3 regions of the Mycobacterium lentiflavum genome follow, and region 2 is predicted to be linked to each of the others. Evidence: predicted binding sites of a transcription regulator. Region 2 holds the regulator's gene; each other region holds the start of a gene.
What was found. The regulator LexA, encoded in region 2, represses DNA repair genes until DNA is damaged. The targets are predictions, from matches to a motif close to CGAACANNTGTTCG.
Positions count from the first base shown of each region.

Region 1 (5,706 bases), 910 kb from region 2:
GAGCACGTTGACCATCCCGGTCTCGTCCTCGAGGTTGATGAACGTCACCCCCTGCGCCGTGGCGGGTCGCTGCCGATGGGTCACCGCGCCGGCGATCAGCACGCGGTCGCCGTCGGGCACGTCGAGCAGCTCCTCGGCGGGCACCACCCCCATCGCGTTCAGGTCGGCCCGCAGGAACTGGGTCGGGTAGCTGTCCGGGGAGATGCCGGTGGCCCACACGTCGGCGGCGGCCAGTTCCAGCTCGCTCATTCCGGGCAGCGCCGGGATGTGTGACCCATCAGCACCGTGGGCACCCACCCCGGGCAGCCGGTCCGGCCGTTGGGTGGCCGCGGCCCCGGCCGCCCACAGCGCCTCCCGCCGCGACATCTCGAAGCAGCCCAGCGCCCCGGCCGTCGCCAGCGCCTCGGTCTGCGGCACGGAGAGCTGCACCCGGGTGGTCAGGTCCAGCAGGGAAGCGAAGGCGCCGTTGGCTTTTCGCTCTTCGACCAGCTGCTCGGCGAGGTCGTCGCCGATATGGCGGACCGCACCCAGCCCCAGGCGGACTTCGGTGCCGGCGTTCTCGAGGGTGGCGTGCGCCAGGCTGGCGTTGACGTCGGGCCCGTGCACCAGCACGCCGTGCCGGCGCGCATCGGCCACCAGCGACTGCGGTGAATAGAACCCCATCGGCTGGGCGCGCAGCAGTGCGGCGCAGAACGCGGCCGGGTGGTGCAGCTTGAACCACGACGAGTAGAACACCAGCGACGCGAAGGACAGCGCATGACTTTCCGGAAAGCCGAAATTGGCGAACGCTTCCAGCTTTTCGTAGGTCCGGTCGATCACCTCGTCGGTGGCGCCATGCAGTTCGCGCATGCCCTCGTAGAACCTGCCCCGCAGCCGTTGCATCCGCTCGGTCGAACGCTTGGACCCCATGGCGCGGCGCAACTGATCGGCCTCGGCGGCCGAGAAGCCGGCGCAGTCGACCGCGAGCTGCATCAGCTGCTCCTGGAAAAGCGGCACTCCCAGCGTCTTTCGCAATGCCGGTTCCATGGACGGGTGGTCGTAGACGACCGGGTCGATGCCGTTGCGCCGCCGGATGTAGGGGTGCACCGACCCGCCCTGGATGGGTCCGGGCCGGATCAGCGCGACCTCCACCACCAGGTCGTAGAACACCCGGGGCTTGAGCCTGGGCAGGGTGGCCATCTGCGCGCGCGACTCCACCTGGAACACCCCGACGGAATCGGCACGCTGCAGCATCTCGTACACCGCGGGCTCGGAGAGATCGAGGCGGGCCAGGTCGACCTCGACGCCTTTGTGTTCGGCCACAAGGTCTTTCGCATAGTGCAGCGCCGAGAGCATGCCGAGCCCGAGTAGGTCGAACTTCACCAAACCGATGGCCGCACAGTCGTCCTTGTCCCATTGCAGGACGCTGCGATTCTCCATCCGCGCCCACTCCACCGGACACACGTCCGCGATCGGGCGGTCGCAGATCACCATACCGCCGGAGTGAATTCCCATGTGCCGCGGCAGATTCCGGATCTGGTTGGCCAGTTCGAGCACCTGTGGCGGGATGCCATCGACGTCCGCGGCGTCGGCCAGCCCGTTCCAGTGGCTGATCTGCTTGCTCCACGCATCCTGCTGGCCTTGCGAATAACCCAGGGCACGGGCCATGTCGCGCACCGCGATCTTGCTCCGGTAGGTGATGACGTTGGCGACCTGGGCGGCGTAGTCGCGGCCGTATTTGTCGTAGACGTATTGGATGACCTTCTCGCGCTGATCCGACTCGATATCCATGTCGATGTCGGGTGGCCCGTCGCGGGCCGGCGACAGGAAGCGCTCGAACAACAACTCGTTGGCCACCGGATCGACCGCGGTGACCCCCAGGGCGTAACAGACCGCGGAGTTTGCCGCCGACCCCCTGCCCTGGCACAGGATGTTGTTGCACCGGCAGAATCGGGCGATGTCGTGCACCACCAGGAAGTAACCCGGAAACCGAAGCTGGGCAATGACTTTCAGCTCGTGTTCGATCTGCGCATACGCCCGCGGCGCGCCCTCGGGGAGCCCGTACCGGTCACGCGCGCCCGCCATCACCAACTGCCGCAACCAGCTGTCCTCGGTGTGCCCGTCGGGCACGTCGAACGGCGGCAGCTGCGGCGCGATCAATGCCAGTCCGAACGCGCACTGCTCGCCGAGTTCGGCCGCGGCGCTCACCGCCTCGGGCCACTGCGCGAACAGCCGGGCCATCTCCTCGCCGGACCGTAGGTGTGAGCCGCCCAGCGGGGCCAGCCATCCGGCGGCCGACTCCAGCGACTGCCGGGCCCGGATCGCGCCCATCGCCATGGCCAGCCGCCGGCGCGACGGATGGGCGAAATGTGCTCCGGTGGTGGCGACGACGCCGACGCCGACCCGCTGCGCCAGGGCCGCCAGGGTCGCGTTGCGCTCGTCGTCGAGCGGCTGACCATGATGGGTCAACTCGACGCTGACCCGCTGCGCGCCGAACCGGTCCACCAGACCGGCCAGCGCCTCCGCAGCGGCGTCCGGCCCGCCATCGGAAAGCGCTTGGCGGACATGGCCTTTACGGCATCCCGTCAGGATGTGCCAATGCCCGCCCGCGGCTTCGGTCAGCGTGTCGATGTCGAAGCACAGCTTGCCCTTCTCGCCACCGGCCAGATGCGCCGCGGCCAGCTGCCGCGACAGCCGCCGGTAACCCTCCGGGCCGCGGGCCAACACCAGCAGATGCGGGCCGGGCGGATCCGGATTCTCGGTACGGGCCTGCGAAACCGAAGAGGCTACCGACGAAGCGCCCAGCGACAGCTCGGCGCCGAACACGGTGCGCACGTCGAGTTCGGCGGCGGCTTCGGCGAACCGCACCGCCCCGTACAGACCGTTGTGGTCGGTCAGCGCCAGCGCCCGCAGACCCAGCCGGGCGGCCTCCTCGACCAACTCCTCGGGCGTGCTGGCGCCGTCCAGAAAGCTGTACGCCGAATGCGCGTGCAGCTCGGCATACGAAACGGAATGAGCGACCGCCGAGCGGGCCGTCCGGCCACCGTCCGGTGGTCGATAGGCCGGGCGCTTGTGCGAGAAGGGAGCCTCTTGCGCCGGGCCGGATGGGGTGGGCGCGCCGGCATGGCGCGGCTTGCCGTCGAGCAGCCGCTCCAGTTCCGCCCAACTCCGCGGCTCATTGCTGAAGCCCACACCCCACAGTCTATCGAACGCATGTTCGATTTGGTGCGGGGTTGTTAAAGCGGTTGTTAAACGGGTCTTCAACTTCTAAACACAGTCTTAACGGACTGGGACCTACCGCGACGGGGGCGCGGCGACAGATACTGGTACGGGGCAACTAGGGCGGGAACTGAACATGGTACAGCTGACCACGGCATTGGATTCGGGCTTTCGCACCGCGACGGACCCCGACCGGCAGGCAAGTATGGCGACGGGCGCGGTCGCCATTGTCGAGGGCGCGGTGCCGAACCTGGAACGCCTCAAAGCGCTTCTGGCAGAACGCATTCAGTCGATCCCCCGATGCACCCAGGTATTGCGGACGCATCCGTTCAGCGGTGCCCAGCACTGGACCGACGATCCGGGTTTCGACCTCGCCCATCACCTGCGCCGTGTCGCGGTTCCCCGCCCCGGCGATGAAGCCGACCTGTCTCGAGCGATCGCGCACGCCCTGGAACGCCCCCTCGAATTGGACCGCCCGCTGTGGGAGTGCTGGGTCATCGAGGGGCTGCGCGGCAAGTGGGCGATCCTGATGAAGGTCCACCACTACCTCGCCGACGCCACGCCCGCGGCCCACCTTCTCACCAGGCTCTGCGACGACGCCGACAGCGAGATGTTCGCCAATCACGTTGCACCCGAGGCTGATTCGGCGCCAGCCCGGAAGCAGGGCTGGGCCGAGACACTCTGGCGAGCCTCGGCCGCCGCGACCACCGTCACCACCACGCTGGCCGAGGCGGTCTGGTCGGCGGCCCACGCGTCGTCGACCGCCCCGGCGGTCACCATGCGGCGCTACAGCACGGTGCGCGTCCCCCTGGCCGCCGTCGACGCGGTCTGCGGCAAGTTCCGGGTGACCACCAACGACGTCGCGCTCGCCGCGATCACCGAGGGCTTCCGGGCCGTGCTGCTGCACCGCGGCGAACAGCCGCGCGCGGGTTCGTTGTGCACCCCGGAGAAGAGGTATCTGCCTGTCGAGCACGACGATCCGGTGCAGCGGCTGCGAATTGTGCACAGCAGCTTGAACCAGCCCACGCCGGTTCGGCAACACAACAGCATCGTGGACCTGGCAGCAAGCTCCATGCCATTCACGCTGTGCGCCAAAGCAGTTCGATTGGTCATGAGCCGGCTCCCACAACCCGGCATCGTGACGCTGGCCACCAACGCGCCGGGGCCGCGGCACCGGCTGGGGCTGATGGGCGCAACCGTGGAACGCCTGCTGCCGATCCCGCCGACGGCTTTGCGGCTATCCAGCGGAGTCGCGGTGCTGAGCTACGGCGACGAGCTGATCTTCGGGATCACCGCCGATTACGACGCCGCCCCCGAACTCCAGCAGCTCGCCAGCGGCATCGAACGGGAGATGGCGCGTCTGACGGCGCTCAGCCAAGACTCCGTCCTGCTGTTCACCAAGGATCGCCGCAAGCGCCGGGCCCGCGCGCTGCGGGGCAAAGTGTCCCCGAGCCACCCGACCGCGCGAGCGCGCCACTGACCCCACCCGGGCGGCGTTGATCACCGTGAGAGGGTTGGTCAGTGCCAGTATCGGAGCCAGTATCGGAGCCATCGGTCATCATCGACCCACGTCGCCACGACGCGGTGCTGTTTGATCCCGCCCTGGACCCGCCGTCGGCGTTGACAGCGCAACTTGAGCAGGCCGGTGTGCGCACCGGGACCTTCGGCTCGGCCGACGATCTCGGCGGGTTTCGAGCGGGTCGCTGCGTCGTCGTCGCGGCCAACGCGCAGGTGGCCGCGGCCGCGCGCGACGCCGGGTTCGCCTTGGTGATCGAGGACCAAAGCCTCGGGGACGTCACGGTCCGCACCGGGGACCTGCGAATGTCGCAGCTGCCCGACGCGTCGCAGCTCCTCGGCGAGGACCTGCCCGCCCGACGGCCGGCGGTGTTCTTCGACTTCGACGGCACGCTCTCGGACATCGTCAACGACCCGGACTCGGCCCAGCTGGTCGCCGGTGCGGCCGACGCGCTACAGCAGTTGGCCACGCGCTGCCCGGTCGCGATCCTGTCCGGCCGCGACCTCGCCGACGTCACGGCACGCGTCGGCCTGCCCGGTCTCTGGTACGCCGGCAGCCACGGATTCGAACTGACCGCGCCCGACGGCACGCATCACCAAAACGACGCCGCGGCCGCGGCCATACCGGTGTTGGAGTCCGCGGCCGCCCAGCTCCGTGAGCGCCTCGGTTCGATTCCGGGGGTCAGGGTGGAGCACAAGCGGTTTGGCGTTGCCGTGCACTATCGCAACGCGGCGCGAGACCGCGTCGGCGAGGTGACGGCAGCAGTACGCGCCGCCGGTCAGCGCGATGCGCTTCGGGTGACCACCGGCCGCGAAGTCATCGAGCTACGCCCGGATATCGACTGGGACAAGGGGAAGACGCTGCACTGGGTGCTCGGGCACTTGGACGGATCGGCAGCCGTGACACCGATCTTCCTCGGCGACGACATCACCGACGAGGACGCGTTCGATGCGGTGCGCCCGGACGGAATCCCGATCCTGGTGCGGCACAAC
Region 1 covers NZ_CP092423.2:1,146,375-1,152,080, reverse strand. The annotation lists gene MJO58_RS05615 (error-prone DNA polymerase) at 1-3,171, opposite strand, end outside; gene MJO58_RS05610 (wax ester/triacylglycerol synthase domain-containing protein) at 3,335-4,678, shown strand; gene otsB (trehalose-phosphatase) at 4,720-5,706, shown strand, end outside.
Region 1: MJO58_RS05615 (error-prone DNA polymerase) is a predicted target of LexA. The motif match lies at 3,186-3,199, and genes of this name have one in related genera.

Region 2 (5,706 bases):
CTACCGGCAGCCAGAGCAACCACGGCGCATGCCACGATCTATACGCCACGCACCGAGATTCCGTTCGCTGGGCACCCGTCCGTCGGAGCGTCGTGGTGGCTGCGCGCGAACGGTATGCCGGTCAACGCGCTCGCGGTGCCGGCCGGCATCGTGCAGGTGCACTACGAGGGTGACCTGGTGGGTGTGCACGCCCGCCCGGAATGGGGCCCGGGGTTGCTCTTTCACGAATTCGAGTCCGTTGACCAGGTTCTCGCGGCCAACCCCAGCGAGTTTTCCGACGACACCGCGCACTACCTGTGGGCCTGGATCGATCAATCCGCCGGGACACTGCGTTCCCGGATGTTCGTCGCGAATCTCGGTGTGCCAGAAGACGAAGCGACCGGCTCGGCAGCCATGCGGATCACCGACCATCTCTGCCGCGACCTGAGCATCATCCAGGGCAAGGGATCGATGCTGGAAACCGGGTGGAGTCCCGAGGGCTGGACCCGGGTCGCCGGCCGCGTCGTCAACGACGGTGTGACACAACTTGATTGAGATTCAGCACCTGCGCTGCAGCTGCGCAGACAGATGATGCTGCAAGGGTTGGCCGACCGCACCCATCCGCACCGAGTAGGAAAGCTGGTCGCCGTCGATCCGCAAGGTTCGACCGAGCGCGGAAACCTCTTTGGCGGTCGGGGTCAAACCAACCGACGTGGTGGCCAATTCGATTTCGATGACGCCGCCGGTCACCCGGTAGGTCCCGACCTCGATTTCGGTCACACCGCTGGGGTGGGCCAGCACCATCTCGACGTGACCGGGCTGCGGCACCCGAAGGTAGCCGGTCTCGGCATGCATCGGCTTCCCGTCGGCGGTACCTTTGGTCTTTTGCGCGTAGGCCAGAAACGGTTTGCCCACATGGGAAAACACGATTTCCTCGAGATACTCGAAGGGCTGGATCGTCGGATACTCGCCCGAACCGCGGCCGGCCCAGGTGCCGAGCAGCGGCGCGAGCGCCTCGAGATCGGGATGCACGTCCGGGGACATCGGGGTCAGCTCGGTGTCGATACTTTGCGGTGCTTGCGAAGCGCGGCGATCTCGCGCTCAAAATCGTCGGCCGACGAAAAGGACCGGTATACCGAGGCGAAGCGCAGATAGGCCACCTCGTCCAGGTCACGCAACGGGCCGAGGATCGCCAAGCCGACTTCGTGACTGGGAATCTCCGGCGAGCCGGCGGCACGCACCGTGTCTTCGACCTGCTGGGCGAGCAGATTCAGCGCGTCCTCGTCCACCTGGCGGCCCTGGCAGGCGCGGCGCACGCCTTTGATGACCTTTTCGCGACTGAACGGCTCGGTGACACCGCTGCGTTTGACGACGGCCAGGACCGCGGTTTCTACGGTGGTGAACCGTCGCCCGCATTCCGGGCAGGACCGGCGGCGCCGAATGGCTTGGCCTTCATCGGTTTCCCGGGAGTCGATCACCCGGGAGTCGGGATGGCGGCAGAACGGGCAATGCATGACCGCTCCTTCGCTGGGCCGGCGTCTCGGAAGAACACTCCGAGCGTACCCGTGCGCTCCCCCCGGCGGGCCAACGTAGCCACAACGCACCCGCGATCACCGACGGGAGGGCCGAGGAGCCTTGGCGTACAGGGGCTTTCGCGATATGCGGCTGCGGTCAGCCGACCGGCGCGATCAGCGTCTGACCGGCGGCCAGCGCCGGAGAGCTCAGGTTGTTGAGTTCGCGGATGCGGTCGGCGACCTGGCGGGCCGGCGCTTCCGGCGCGACCCGGTGCGCCACATCCTGAAGTGATTCGCCCGGCTCGACCTGCACGACCGACAGCCGGTCCGGAACGGGAGCGGCCGCGGCGCCGGAGTCGCCGTTGGCGATCTGACCGAGATTCGCGATGAGCCCCAGCCAGAGCGTGATAACTCCGGCCATCAGGGCCAGACCGACCGTCGTCCCCAGCGTGACCGGGCGGCGGCGATGCGGTGCTTGCGACATCGACACGCCGGTACCGCGGTAGCGCATCGGCGCTCCGGCCGGCCGCGCCGGCACGGACCGACGCGACCGCAGCACGCGCTCCTGCTCGTAGCGAAGCCGTGCGACGTCATAGCGAGGCCGTGCGACCAGCCCATCGCTGGGGCGCCGCATGTTGCTGGTCCGCGGTGAGACTGTGTGCATAAGCGTCATGGTGCGTTCCTCCGGTCGTCTAAATCCTCGCTCGTGTGTTCGACACTATCGCTCGTGTGTTCGAAATCCGAACATTTGAGCGAAGCGTGTCGCACGAGCAAAACGCTAGACCACGCCACCGACAACTGCTGCCGGTCGCTATCCCTGCCATGGAGCACAGATACCCGGTGTACGCAAAAGTTACACACGTGTGATTCAGCCGTTCTAGGGACTTTAGCCACCATGTGAATGGCCATGACACGCCAGTCGAACACATGTTTGATTCTTGGGTTCAAGGGGGCTACATTCAGTGCCATGAGCGACAGCAACGACACCTCGGCGGCCGGTCCAGACGGCCGCCTGCATCCCGTGGATTCATCGCTTACCCAGCGGCAACGCACCATCTTGAATGTTATCCGGGAGTCGGTGACCACCCGTGGCTACCCGCCGAGCATCAGGGAGATCGGTGACGCGGTCGGCCTGACGTCTACCTCTTCGGTGGCCCACCAACTGCGCACCCTCGAACGCAAGGGATATCTGCGCCGGGACCCGAACCGCCCCCGGGCCGTCGATGTCCGCGGCGCCGACGAGGCGGTGGCATCCGCGCCGGCCACCGAGGTCGCCGGGTCCGACGCGTTGCCGGAACCCGCGTTCGTCCCCGTGCTCGGGCGCATCGCGGCCGGTGGACCGATCCTGGCCGAGGAAGCCGTCGAGGACGTCTTCCCGCTCCCCCGCGAGCTGGTCGGCGAGGGCACGCTGTTCTTACTCAAGGTGGTCGGCGACTCCATGGTCGAAGCCGCGATCTGCGACGGCGACTGGGTGGTGGTGCGGCAGCAGAATGTCGCCGACAACGGCGACATCGTCGCCGCCATGCTCGACGGTGAGGCAACCGTCAAGACGTTCAAGCGCGCGGGCGGTCAGGTGTGGCTGATGCCGCACAACCCGGCGTTCGATCCCATACCCGGTAATGAGGCGACCGTGCTCGGCAAGGTCGTGACGGTGATCCGCAAGGTATAGGCGCCGGTAGCTACGGCGTCAGTCGGCTTTCGTAAAGCCGTTGAGCAGTGCGGCTTCCTCGCTGGACAGCCAGATCTCGGCGAGCGTGTCGTGGTAGAGGTCGCTGTCCGGCGTGTAGTACAGGCCAAAGCGCGCACTCGCCTTGATCGGGTAGCCGTCGGGTATCTGATACGGGTCTTCCAAGGGCAGGTGGATCGTGGGGCGCCCGGCCGGACTTAATGCCCCGATCGCCGCGACCGGCACCAGGTCCGCCTCGTCGTCGGCATCCGCGGCTGCGTGCCGCCCCGCCGCTCTCGGCGCGACGCCGGACGCAGCACCGAGCGCGGCCGCAAGACTCGCTGCGGGCCCACCCGCCGCTGCCCCACCGGCGGCGGCAGCACCGGACGCGGCACCGCCGGCGCCGGCAAGATCCGGCGGGGTGTGCGGGACGGCGACATCGGGGTAGCGGGCCTCTTCCTCGTCGGCGCGCGGGTAGCCCGCCTCCGGGTAAGCGGCGTCCTCGTCGAGGAGTTCGGGATAACCGGCCTCGGGATAGCCGCCTTCCGGCGGATAGCCGGCTTCCGGCAGATAGCCGGCTTCCGGCAGATAGGCGGCTTCCGGGCCGGCCGCGTCGGCGTACTCGTCGTCCACGACGACGTCCGGGTACGCGCGTTCGGGCACGTCGGGACTATCCGGATAGCCGGCTTCCGGCAGCTCATCGCCGTAGCCGGCGTCGGATAGATCGTCGGCCGACACGACGGGGATGGAATCGGTGTCGACCGAGTCGGGATCCCGCTCGTCGACCGCTAACTCATCCCATTCCTCCTCGGTCAAGGGATGCGACGGCTCGTCATACCCACCGTCTTCGTCCATTTCGGCAGTTTCTGGTGAGTGCGGCCACCTGGCCAGCAGCGCGTGTTCGTCGTCGCGGTGATCCGGTTCGTGCGTGTCGGTGAACGCCATGTGCTCGGGCGAGCCGTCGGCGTAGTCGGGACCCCAGTGCGGCTCGCCCGTGTCCTGGTAGCCGCCGACGTCGACGTCGCGCTCCAGGTCGTAGGGTGCGGTGTTGCGACCGGCGCGGTGCCGGCGCCAACGCAACGCCACGAACACCGCCAGCAGCACCAGAATCACCAGCGGAACCAGGGCGAACAGGTACCACCAGCTCCAGGTGAACCACTTCTTGGCGTGCGCAGGCAGCGCCGAACCGCTCGGCTGGTTCTGCCCCGACACCTGCAGGCCGGACAGCAGCGGAGCCAGGTTGGCCGGGTCCGTGGAGAAGGTGTTCTTCGCGCGGTTCCAGGAGATCTTGCCGCCGGTGAACTTCTGCGAGATCACGTCGCCGTCGACGGTCTGATCGCCGACCGGCGCGCCCAGCTTTCCGGTGGGACCACGCAGCTTGTCCCAGGCGGCCTTCATGGCCCCCCGCACGACGAAGGCGCCGTGGTCAGAGGTCCAGAAGATGACCGGCTTGTCGGCCCCGGAGAAGGTGGCGATTCGGCTGTTGGGACTGACGCCGCCGTCGGACTCGTTGGCGGTCGGGAAACCCAGGTCGCTATTGACCGGCCCGCCGACCGACTCGTACTTCGCCAGGATGTCGCTTTCGAGGGCGCTCGCACCGGTCGCCGGGCTGAAGAACACCTTGCCGCCGGCGAAGTTCTGGACAATGCCGTCACCGCCGATGGGATTCGGACCGCCCTGCTTGGCGCCCAGCGGACCGTTGACGCCGCCGGCCGCGCGCCAGGCCATATTGATGGCCGCGGTGGGATCGATCGCTACCTGCAAGCCCTTGAGCTGCTCGGCCAAATTCGCCGGCTCGGTAGTGAATTCCTTGGTTTTGCGATTCCAGGAGATCTGGCCGCCGCTGAACTTCTGCGAGGACACTTCCCCGTCGTAGGTCTCATCTCCGACCGGGGCGCCGAGGACACCGCCGGAGCTGCCGAGCTTGTCCCAGGCGGCGTTCAGGGCGCCGCGCACGACGAACGCGCCGTGATCGGGCGTCCAGTAGATCACCGGCTTGTCGCTGGCCGAGAACGTCGCCACTCGACTGTCCGGGCCCGCCAGTCCGGGCACCTCGTTGATGGTCGGAAAGCCCAGATCGCCGCCGGCCGCACCGCCCAGCATGTCGTACTTTTCCAGGATCGGCCCGTAGATGAATTTCGCGCCGGTGGCGGTGGTGAAGAAGAACTTGCCGCCGTCGAAATCGCACGCGAAGCCGTCGGCGACGGGGTAGACGTCGCCCTTGCGGGGACCGAGCGGAGAGGTGTCGCCGCCGGCCTTGCTCCACTCGGCCATGATTGCGGCTTCGGCGTCACCGATCGGAGAGGCTGACACGGTAGGTGCCAGCAGCACGATGGCCAACGCTGTGGTCGCCACGCTGACGAGCGCCCGACCAGCGAGCCTGCGCACGTGACCTCTCTTCCCGTTCACCACGCCTCCCAGCCGACGGATATGCCCTTTTGTATGGCCATGCCCGTACCCTGCGGCCCCTGCGAGCGGTTGGTGCCCCAAACGCGGGTGACGAACCCCACCGAGCTCGTATTATCGCCGGGCTCGCATAACTTTGCT
Region 2 covers NZ_CP092423.2:2,053,998-2,059,703, reverse strand. The annotation lists gene MJO58_RS09840 (PhzF family phenazine biosynthesis protein) at 1-534, shown strand, start outside; gene MJO58_RS09835 (peroxynitrite isomerase) at 538-1,023, opposite strand; gene nrdR (transcriptional regulator NrdR) at 1,029-1,493, opposite strand; gene MJO58_RS09825 (LysM peptidoglycan-binding domain-containing protein) at 1,651-2,166, opposite strand; gene lexA (transcriptional repressor LexA) at 2,461-3,162, shown strand; gene MJO58_RS09815 (LGFP repeat-containing protein) at 3,181-5,547, opposite strand.

Region 3 (5,706 bases), 140 kb from region 2:
GCCGGGCAATACCTCGAGCCAGCCCCGAGCCGTGCTCCACGCCCACTCTTTGTCTGGTGTGTAGGCGAAATTGAAGTGCGGACCGACGAACGGTATCAACGCACCCCAAGCACCAAGAACGATCAGGATCAACCCACAAACCGCCCCGCGGGAGCGTGGCATCCACAGCCTGCCCGGATGGCCGTCTTGTGCGTACTTCATTGCATCCCCCTATTGACGCCGGACTACTTCAGCACCGCGTGGATACCCCTGCAATTCGCGGTTGTAACCCCTGGCCGCCCCGCCCAGGGGTTCTGCCGTGACCAGTGTGACCGGTGTTCCTTGTGTTACGAAGCCAGGCCGAGGACCAGTAGCACAATCGAGATCAACGGGAAGATGCCCTGCGTCACGGCGGCCCTGGCCTTGTCGGGCGCCGACACCACCAGGACGACCGCGGCCGCGGCCATGGATCCGATCCCGGCGAAGACGAGCGCGGCACCCACCGCCCGATGTCCCATCGCGATCTCAGCGGTCCCGATGCCGGCGACGATCGCCAGGAAAAGGTTGTAAAAGCCCTGATTGAAGGCCAGCAGCTTGGTGGTCTCGGCCTCCTCGGGCGTCGTACCGAAGGTCGCTCGGGTACGGGGCGAGGTCCAGGTCAACGACTCCATCGTGAAGATGTACACGTGCAACAACGCCGCGAGCGCGGCGAATGCCAGTCCGGCGGTGATCATGACGCCTCCTACGTTGACGGTCGCGACCCTCCCCCGCAAGCGGGCGGTGCGCCCCTTTCAACCGGCACGCCGCGCTCGCGCTCGCTCCTACTCGAACAGCCCGGGTTGCAAGACCCCGGCCGGTGGTGACATACCCAGATGGGTCCAGGCCTGCGCGGTGGCCACCCGCCCGCGCGGCGTCCGCGCGATCATCCCGGCACGCACCAGGAACGGCTCGCACACCTCCTCGACGGTGGTCGCCTCCTCCCCGACCGCCACCGCGAGCGTCGACACCCCGACCGGGCCGCCGCCGAAGCTGCGGGTCAGCGCCGACAGCACCGCCCGGTCCAGCCGGTCGAGCCCGAGCTCGTCGACGTCGTAGACCTCCAGCGCGGACTTAGCGACGTCGCGGGTGATCACCCCGTCGGCGCGCACCTCGGCGAAGTCCCGGACCCGGCGCAGCAGGCGGTTGGCGATCCGTGGCGTGCCGCGCGATCGTCGGGCGATCTCAGCACCGGCGTCGGCGCCCAGCTCGATGCCGAGGATCCCGGCCGAACGGGCCAGCACCCGCTCCAGATCGCCCGGCTCGTAGAAATCCATGTGCGCGGTGAAACCGAAGCGGTCCCGCAGCGGACCGGTCAGCGCGCCGGACCGGGTGGTAGCCCCGACCAGCGTGAACGGCGCCACCTCCAGCGGAATCGATGTTGCCCCAGGGCCTTTGCCCACCACGACGTCGACCCGGAAGTCTTCCATCGCGAGGTAGAGCATCTCCTCGGCCGGCCGCGCGATGCGGTGGATTTCGTCGATGAACAACACGTCGTGCTCGACCAGATTCGACAGCATCGCGGCCAGGTCGCCGGCGCGCTCCAGGGCCGGGCCCGAAGTCACCCGCAGCGAGGACCCGAGCTCGGCGGCGATGATCATCGCCAGCGACGTCTTGCCCAGCCCCGGCGGGCCGGACAGCAGAATGTGATCCGGTGTGCCGCCACGGTTCTTGGCGCCCTCGAGGACCAGCTGCAGCTGTTCGCGGACTCGGGACTGGCCGATGAACTCGCGTAGCGAGCGGGGCCGCAGGCTGACGTCGATGTCGCCCTCTCCGACGGTCAGCGCCGCAGACAGGTCGCGATCCGCGTAATCCGCGGAATCCTCGTCGCTCATTTGGTCTTACCCAGCAACGACAGCGCGGCCCGCAACGCGTCGGAAGTCGTTGCCTGCTCGCCTTTTTCGCGACTGGCCGCCAGCACGCTGTCGGTGGCGTCCTCGGCCTGCTTGACCGCGAAGCCCAGGCCGATCAGCGCCTCGACCACCGGGCCCCGCACCGCGTGGCCATTGAGACCCGCGCCCGCCGGTGTCGCCGCGGGCGTACCGGCCAAATGGATCTTGTCGCGCAACTCGAGAACCATGCGCTCGGCGCCGCGCTTGCCGATGCCGGGCACCCGGGTCAGCGCGGCGACGTCGCCGTCGGACAACGCCTGGCGCAATGCCGCGGCGTCGTGCACGGCCAGGGTCGCCATCGCCAGCCGCGGCCCGACGCCGGACACCGACAGCAGCGTCAGGAACAGGTCGCGGGTCTCGTTGTCGACGAACCCGTACAGCGTCTGCGAATCCTCGCGAACGATCATCGCGGTGATCAGGCGGGCTTCGCTGCCGTGCCGCAGCGTGGCCAGCGTCGACGGTGTCGCGTTCACCCGGTAGCCGATACCGGCGGCTTCGATTACCACATGGTCGAGTGCCACCTCGATTACCTCACCGCGCACTGAGGCGATCATCGGCCCGCCCCCGCCTTGGCGGCCTTGGCCTTGGCGGCCAACTTGGCGCGGTAGGCCTGACGCGCCTCGGCGGCCATCGCCTCGGCCGCCGCCATCCGGGCCAGCATCGGAGCCCGCCAGCAATGGCAGATGGCCAGTGCCAGCGCGTCGGCCGCGTCGGCCGGCGTCGGTTTGGCTTGCAGCTCAAGGATTCTGGTGACCATCGCGGTGACCTGAGCTTTGTCGGCGGTGCCGTTGCCGGTGACCGCGGCCTTCACCTCGCTGGGCGTGTGGAAGTGCACGCCGATTTCGCGTTTGGCCGCCGCTAGCGCGATCACCCCGCCGGCCTGCGCGGTGCCCATCACGGTCGATACGTTGTGCTGCGCGAACACCCGCTCGATCGCGATGACGTCGGGACGGTGCGTGTCCAGCCAGTACTCGACGGCGTCGCTGATGGCCAGCAGTCGTTGGGGCAGCGCGTCAGCCGACGGGGTACGGACCACGTCGACATCCAGCGCGACGATAGTTCGGCCGCGCCCGCTTTCCACCACGGACAGCCCGCATCGGGTCAGTCCGGGGTCGACGCCCATCACCCGCATGCTCCAACCTCCACTTTTGAAAATACTGTGGCCCGAACAGCTGTTCGATAGCGTAGCGGTCGAGTCGGACGGCACGGAGCAGGACACGCCTCCGGACCCGGCAAAAGCTGTTAACTTAAGCCAACGTTCGCTCCACCGCCGCGGCGACGGGAGGGTTTACGTGGGAACAGTGCTGGTGGTGCTGGCCGCGGTGCTGTTCGTCGCGTCCATCGTCGTACTTGTCATCGCCTTGAAACGTCCCAAGGCGGCGGCGCAGCCTCGCGGGCGCCGCGATCCCCTGGCCTCCGACGCGATGCCGCAGTTCGGGCCCCGGCAGCTGGGCCCCGGCGCCATCGTCAGCTATGCCGGTGTCGACTACGTGGTCCGCGGGTCGGTGACGTTCCGCGAGGGACCGTTCGTGTGGTGGGAGCACCTGCTGGAGGGCGGCGACCTGCCCACCTGGTTCGCCGTCGAAGAAGACGACGGACGCCTCGAGCTCGTCATGTGGGTCACCCGCAAGGACGTCACCTTGCAGCCCGGCGATCAGTACCTGGTCGACGGGATCGCGTTTCACGAAACGGAACGGGGTCGCGCGTCGTACACGACCGAGGGCACGACGGGCCTGCCCGCCGGTGGCGAGATGGAGTTCGTCGACTGTGCCAACGCCGACGAGACCGCGCTGCTGTCTTTCGAGCGCTGGGCACCCGGTACGCCCTGGGAGGTCTCGACGGGCAAGCCGGTCTCGCCGGGTGAGCTCACCGTCTACCCGGCGCCCACGCCGGGCAGCCCGTAGGTCCGCGCGGTGCCGCTCTATCGGCTCGCGGTAGCTCCGGCCGACGTGTCCGGGAGCAGGCTGCGGCTTGCCCTCAACGCGCCCGAACCCCCGCTGCTGGCCAGCCATGCGCTGCGACATCCCGACGGCGGCGCGCTGCGGCTCGCGGTGCTCGGCGCCTCACATCTGGTCACGATCGAGCACGCCGTGGCCACCTTCTCCGAGCAGGTGACCTGCACCGCCGAGAGCGACACCGGCATGCTGCCCGAGCACGCCGAAGCCTCGGGTTATGCGCTGCAATCGCGCACCACCACGCACGACGAAGCGACGTTTCGCCAATTGGCGCGCGAGTTGCGGGACCGATGCCGAGCCGAAAACGCTTGGCTCGGCGGCACTTTCCCCGGCGATGACGCCGCCCTGACCGTGTTGGCCGCCGAACCCGACGGCACCGGCTGGCGCTGGCAGACGTGGCACCTGTACCCGCAGCGATCCCAGGTGTCCGGCGGCGTGGTGGTCCACACGGCGAGCCGGTGGCATCCGTGAGCCGCAAACACCTGTTCTGGCTCGCCGGCGGGCTGGCCGCAGCGTCGGTGGTGTCATTGGTGATTGGAATCATCTTGCTGCAGAAGGATATTGCCGGATACGTCGCAAGCAACTACCGCGAGTACTCGCGCGACGCCAACGCCACGCGCTACCTGTGCAGCGGATCGCCCGATCAGGTCGCCGACGCGCTTGCCGACTATCAAGAACCCGAGGCGCGCGCGGACAACGACGACAACGAGTACCTGCGCTATAGCGACAATATCGTGACCGTCGGCCCAGATGGCAACCACCCGTGCAGCATTCGCGTCGAAAGCCTCGGCGCCGGCTACAGCCACGGCTCCTACATCTTCCTCGGCCCCGGCTTCAGTCCCGGGTCCCCGTCGAGCGGTTCCGGCGGTAGCCCCGGCGGGCCGGGCGGAACCAAATAGCAAAGGAGACAACCGTGTACCTCGCCTTCGATATCGGAAACGTGGATCTCGACCCCGTCCTGAAGGGCGTCGTCGCGACGCTGTTGTACTTCGTCGTCGGCATGGCCGTCCTGCTGGTCGGCTTCTACATGGTCGACGCGTTGACCCCGGGCAAGCTGCGTCAGCTGGTGTTCGTCGATCGCCGCCCCAACGCGGTCGTGGTCGCCTGCGCGATGTATATCTCGCTGACCACCGTGATCGTCAGCTCCATCGTCAACAGCTACAGCCAATTGGGTCAGGGGCTCGTCGGCGTGGCGGTGTACGGGATCATGGGTGTGATCCTGTTGGGAATCGCGTTGCTGACACTGCATTTGGTGATTCCGGGCAGTTTCCACGAGCACATCGACGACCCCGACCTGCATCCCGGCTCGTTCGCGGTCGCGCTGATGTTGCTGGCTGTCGGAGCAGTGACGGCCGCCGCGGTGTCATGACCACCACGCAGCAAGCCGCACGGTCCGCGGAGCCGTCGATGCGCTGGCGCGCGCTGCTGCTCGCCGCGGTCGCGGCCTGTGCGGCCTGCGGCATCATCTACGAACTGGCCCTGCTGACGCTGTCCGCCAGCCTCAACGGCGGCGGTGTCGTCGCCACCTCCTTGATCGTCGCGGGCTACATCGCCGCGCTGGGCGTGGGTGCGCTGCTGGTCAAGCCACTGCTGCGGTACGCCGGCATCGTCTTCGTCACGGTCGAGGCGCTGCTGGGCATCATCGGCGGGCTGTCCGCCGCGGCGCTGTACGCGGTGTTCGCTTTCCTGGACGGCACAATTGGGTCGGCGTGGGTGCTGGCGCTCGGCACCGCACTGATCGGCGGCCTGGTCGGCGCCGAGGTGCCGTTGCTGATGACCCTGCTGCAGCAGGGGCGGGATGGCCCCGCCGAGAACACGGCGACGGATACCGGCCGCACGCTGGC
Region 3 covers NZ_CP092423.2:2,195,870-2,201,575, reverse strand. The annotation lists gene MJO58_RS10630 (hypothetical protein) at 1-201, opposite strand, end outside; gene MJO58_RS10625 (DUF1304 domain-containing protein) at 327-713, opposite strand; gene ruvB (Holliday junction branch migration DNA helicase RuvB) at 801-1,850, opposite strand; gene ruvA (Holliday junction branch migration protein RuvA) at 1,847-2,461, opposite strand; gene ruvC (crossover junction endodeoxyribonuclease RuvC) at 2,458-3,039, opposite strand; gene MJO58_RS10605 (DUF4178 domain-containing protein) at 3,200-3,811, shown strand; gene MJO58_RS10600 (DUF2617 family protein) at 3,821-4,333, shown strand; gene MJO58_RS10595 (DUF4247 domain-containing protein) at 4,330-4,761, shown strand; gene MJO58_RS10590 (DUF350 domain-containing protein) at 4,776-5,231, shown strand; gene MJO58_RS10585 (polyamine aminopropyltransferase) at 5,228-5,706, shown strand, end outside.
Region 3: ruvC (crossover junction endodeoxyribonuclease RuvC) is a predicted target of LexA. The motif match lies at 3,073-3,086, and genes of this name have one in related genera.